Regions from separate parts of the Chryseobacterium sp. PvR013 genome, predicted to be linked through region 2. Evidence: riboswitches for the same ligand, from Rfam matches in the RefSeq annotation. Region 2 holds a riboswitch; the other holds the start of a gene.

Region 1 (2,415 bases), 770 kb from region 2:
TTATCTAATTTTTGTTCATAATCGTGGTAGCCAATACTTTGATAGAGTTCTTCTCTTGTCTGCATTGTATCTAGCACATTGGCTTGTGTTCCGTCTTTACGGATATGTTGGTATACATTCTGTGCAGCTTTATTGGCAGCTCTGAAGGCAGAAAGAGGGTAGAGGACGAGTCCTACACCTGCATTTTTCAGTTCTTCTACAGTGTACATTTTGATCATTCCAAATTCCGTGATATTGGCTAGTACAAGAATCCCAGTAGCATCAACAAATTTTTGATAAAAGCTTAAATCAGGAACTGCTTCAGCAAAAATGAAATCTGCACCGGCTTCTTTATAAGCGATGGCTCTTTCTAGCGTTTTTTCCAGTCCTTCACTGGCAAAAGCATCTGTTCTGGCTCCGATCACAAAATTTTCATCGGTACGGGCATCTGCTGCGGCTTTAAGCCGGTCCACCATTTCCTCTTTGCTTACGATTTCTTTTCCGGGGCGGTGTCCGCAACGTTTTGCTCCCACCTGATCTTCAATGTGAATGGCAGCAGCTCCGGCTTTGATTAATGATTTTATCGTTCGGGCAACATTAAAAGCGGAAGGTCCAAATCCTGTATCAATATCTACCAAAAGTGGTAAATCACAAATATTAGTAATACGCTGAACATCTATGAGTATATCATCCAGAGTTGTAATTCCTAAATCAGGAATTCCTAAAGACCCTGCAGCAACACCTCCTCCTGAAAGATAGATGGCATTAAAACCAGCCTGCTGTGCCAATAATGCATGGTTTGCATTGATGGCTCCAACAATCTGAAGGGGATTTTCTTTTTCCATAGCCTCCCGGAATTTTAAGCCGGGCGACTTCCAATTTTCATTTTTGATCATTATAATATTTATTGTTGAGTTGAAATTTGTTTGTCATTAAAGAAGCGGAAGAGCTGTAAAGACATCGCTTTTGAGTAAAAAGTAAAAAGTAGGAAAGGAGTTGGGGAATCTTCCCATTGTGCAGATGTCGGGAATTTTGAGAACCTCTGATTGTACAGGTTTGTAAAATAAACCTGTTGGAACTCCACGAATAATTAAAATTGCTTTGGTACACCTTATCCCTTTTTACATTGATTAAAATCCTATAAAAAGTTCTCTGTAAACTTCGCGGTGCTTTATTAAGAAAGAAAAATTACGGAAAGGGGATACGAATGAGCTACAGAATCATGAGAAGTACACAACGTACGCTCATATTCATCTCAAAAAATAACACAGTTTGATAAAAAAATTATCGTACTATATCCATATCGCATCATACCTGACTGTAAGCTTCAAATCGCGAAAGCATCGTCAATACGAAATAGGCAGGTCTCCTGACTTGTAACTGTTTTTATCATCCTTCCCATATAAAAAATATACAGTGGATATCAATTGATAAAAACTTTTTGTATGTTACTTACAGTTGCGCGACAGTTCGTGATTTACACACGATTCCCTTTTAATACACAGCTAAGTGTAACCAGTTTCGGTTGATAAAGAAGGTTTTAAGAACTCCTTGGTGGTAAATATAAGTATTTTATAATAACGAAAAAGATATTTTATGTAATCAATAGTTTTTTTAATTTAATGTATTGAAAATGTTTTAGTTGTAATCTGTGTTTTGGGAGTAGAACAGCTTGTTTGTGTTGTTAAATTAATATAAAACATGACCATAAAATTAAAGATAGTTAATAAATTTGCTGTTCTATTTTTATTTTACAAATCTTATTAACCGAATATAATTGACCATGGTAGAAATTACAAAATTTAAACAAAACTTGAATCTGCAGGAAATTCCGGTAGAACTGGAAAAACTGATCTACTTTCAGAATACTATTTCCTCGTATGAAAATTATTCACAAGGTTTTGGTGTTTTAATTGATGATAAATCCGGATTGAAAAGCTGGAGTGAGGACGAAAATTTTCTGAATAATTTACTGCCTTTTGCACAGGCGAATGGTTCCGGTTCCTTCTATGCCATTTGGAATAACGGAGTAGAGCAGCCTTTAAATAAAATGCCTGTGGTAGTTTTTGGGGATGAAGGCGGTGTTCACATTGTGGCTGAAAATATACTGCAGTTTTTGCATCTGCTCACTTTTGACAATGAAATTTCAGTAGGGCTTGATGAAGCTTATTTTTATAAAGAGGAAGATGATTATGAAGAGAGTGAAGGATTAAGTGAATATTTAGCCTGGATGAAAGGAGATTATGGGCTAAGCCAGATTGAAGAACCTGACTTATTGATTAAAGCTGCTCAGGATAAGCATAAAGAACATTTTGATGAATGGTTGGGGCAATATTTCGAATTATAAATTTTATGATAGCTCCAATAAACAAAAAACCTCACAATAAAAATTGTGAGGTTTTTTTGTGAGCGCGAAAGGATTCGAACCTTTGCCGT
Region 2 (2,415 bases):
GGAGCTTCCGGCGTTAATCCGAGTTTTCAGCTGGGAACAGGAAGCTGGGATTATCAGGCCGCTTTGAATTATAAGTTTCAGAAAAATAAAGTGGCTGTGTTGGTGAATACAGATTATACCATCAAAACGGAGAATAAGAAAAATTACCGATTTGGAAACCAATGGAACTATGCAGCGACGGGATTTTATCAGGTTGCAGGAAATGAAAAATCCATTTTTTCAGTGAAAACCGGAGTTCAGGGAGAAGTGTATGCCCAGAACAAACAGTTTGATGAAGCGCTGCCCAATACTGCCGGAAGCGCTTTGTATGGAAAGTTAGGATTTGAAGCCTCCTATAAAAGGCTGAGTTTGGGAAGTGAACTCATGCTTCCTATGTATACCCATCTGGCAGGAGGTGATATCGAAGCAAAATCAAGATTCAGTATTTTCCTGAATATTGGGATTTAAATAAAAACCCTTTTGAAAATCATGTTAAAGCTCCTTCGGGAGCTTTAATTGTTTATGAATCATTATTTTAATTGGGGGTTAGGAATAATTTTTTATCTTTGCCGGAATTTGGTGAGCCCTAAAAAGCTCTTAAAAGGGAATCCGGTGAAAATCCGGAACAGACCCGCTGCTGTAAGCTCCGCACCAAGGTTTTTGAAGAATATATCCACTGTTTTTTAATGGGAAGGATTTCAAAAATGGAGTAAGTCAGAAGACCTGCCAGAAAATAATCGTTTGACGCTTTCGTGGAATAAAGCTTAGGACATCAATGATTCTGTGCAGTGACAGCTGTGCTTTGTCGTTGCTTTCTTATATCCATTAGCGTCTTCATTATCCTAAATGAGCTAATGGCGGCAAAACAAACTACTTCTGCAATTCATAAAGCTGTTTTCACAATACTGGTGATCACATCTCAACTTTTATATTCTCAAAAAAAGAAAAATGACACTCTGAAGGAGGAATCCATCAAGGCGATTAGTCTTTATAAAAAGAATTTTAAAGAAATTATTCCGGCACAAACCCTGCAAGGTGAGCAGCTGGAAAGACTGAACAGCCATTCAGTTGCAGATGCTTTGCGGTATTTTTCCGGAGTTCAGATCAAAGATTATGGAGGGTTAGGGGGTTTGAAAACCATTAATATCCGCAGTATGGGAAGCCAGCATGTAGGTGTTTTCTATGATGGAATTCAATTGGGAAATGCTCAAAACGGGCTGGTAGATCTCGGGAGATATTCATTAGATGATCTGGAAGAAATATCATTGTATAACGGGCAGAAAAGTGAAATTTTCCAACCTGCAAAAGACTTTGGCTCTTCGGGATCGATCTATCTGCAGCCCAAAACACCTGTATTTAAAGGAACAAGAAAAACCAATCTCGTAATAAGAGCAAAAAGTGCGTCCATTGATCTTTTCAATCCATCATTCCGTTTGGAACAAAAAATATCAGACAGAGTTTCTGCCAGTTTCAGTGGAGAATTCATGCAGAGTGACGGGATTTACAGATTTCGGTATGCCAAGAAATATCCCGATGGCCAGCAGGCTTATGATACCATCGCAAAGAGACAGGATTCAGATATCAGGGCAAAACGTTTTGAAACGTCTATCAATGGCACTTTAAATAACGGAAGCTGGAATATCCGTGGCTACGGTTATATTTCAAACCGTGGGATGCCGGCACCTATCGTTAACGGCCGTTTTGGTGGAAGAGGAGCGAGACTTTCTGACGAAAATTATTTTGTACAGGCCAATCTGAGAAAAAAACTGTTCCCAAAATTTGAAACACAGCTGAAAGCAAAATTCGCCTACGATTATACTCATTTTATGGATACGGTTCGTTCGCAGTCTATTATTCATACCGATAATACCTATATCCAAAGAGAGCTCTATCTTTCCTCATCCAATATCTATTCTATCACACCCAATTGGGATGTGAGTCTGAGCGGAGATTTTCAATATAATAATCTTGATGCTAATCTTGATAACTTTTCTTATCCTACACGGTATACCACATTGGTGGCATTGGCAACAACCTATCAGTGGAACAGGTTCAAAATTCTGGGAAGCCTTTTAGGAACTTTTACGTTTGAAGAAGTAAGAAAAAACAAAAGACCCGGAGACAGCAGAGAATGGACACCAGCCGTATTTATGAGTTATCAGCCTGAGATCATTCCTGAGCTTACACTTAGAGCTTTCTATAAACGAATTTTCCGACTTCCCACTTTCAATGATTTATATTATACCAATATCGGAAATACCTATCTGAAACCGGAATTTACCAATCAGTATGACGTAGGATTTACTTATCAGAAGAATTATACCAACCATTTCTTTAAAAGCTTTTATGCTAAAGTAGATGGTTACTACAACAAAGTACAGGATAAAATTGTAGCAGCCCCTAACGGAAGTATGTTCCGCTGGCTGATGATGAATC

Evidence for each region. Region 2 has a riboswitch for cobalamin ahead of JOE44_RS15175 (TonB-dependent receptor). Riboswitches for the same ligand answer to the same signal wherever they lie in the genome.
Region 1: linked by a shared signal. The riboswitch ahead of prpB (methylisocitrate lyase) and the one ahead of JOE44_RS15175 (TonB-dependent receptor) in region 2 are both predicted to bind cobalamin.

Annotation. Positions count from the first base shown of each region.
Region 1 covers NZ_JAFIBT010000001.1:2,550,100-2,552,514, reverse strand. Annotated here, with positions in the region: gene prpB (methylisocitrate lyase) at 1-875, opposite strand, end outside; cobalamin riboswitch at 1,321-1,514, opposite strand; gene JOE44_RS11500 (hypothetical protein) at 1,763-2,326, shown strand.
Region 2 covers NZ_JAFIBT010000001.1:3,322,749-3,325,163, reverse strand. Annotated here, with positions in the region: gene JOE44_RS15180 (transporter) at 1-447, shown strand, start outside; cobalamin riboswitch at 540-725, shown strand; gene JOE44_RS15175 (TonB-dependent receptor) at 834-2,415, shown strand, end outside.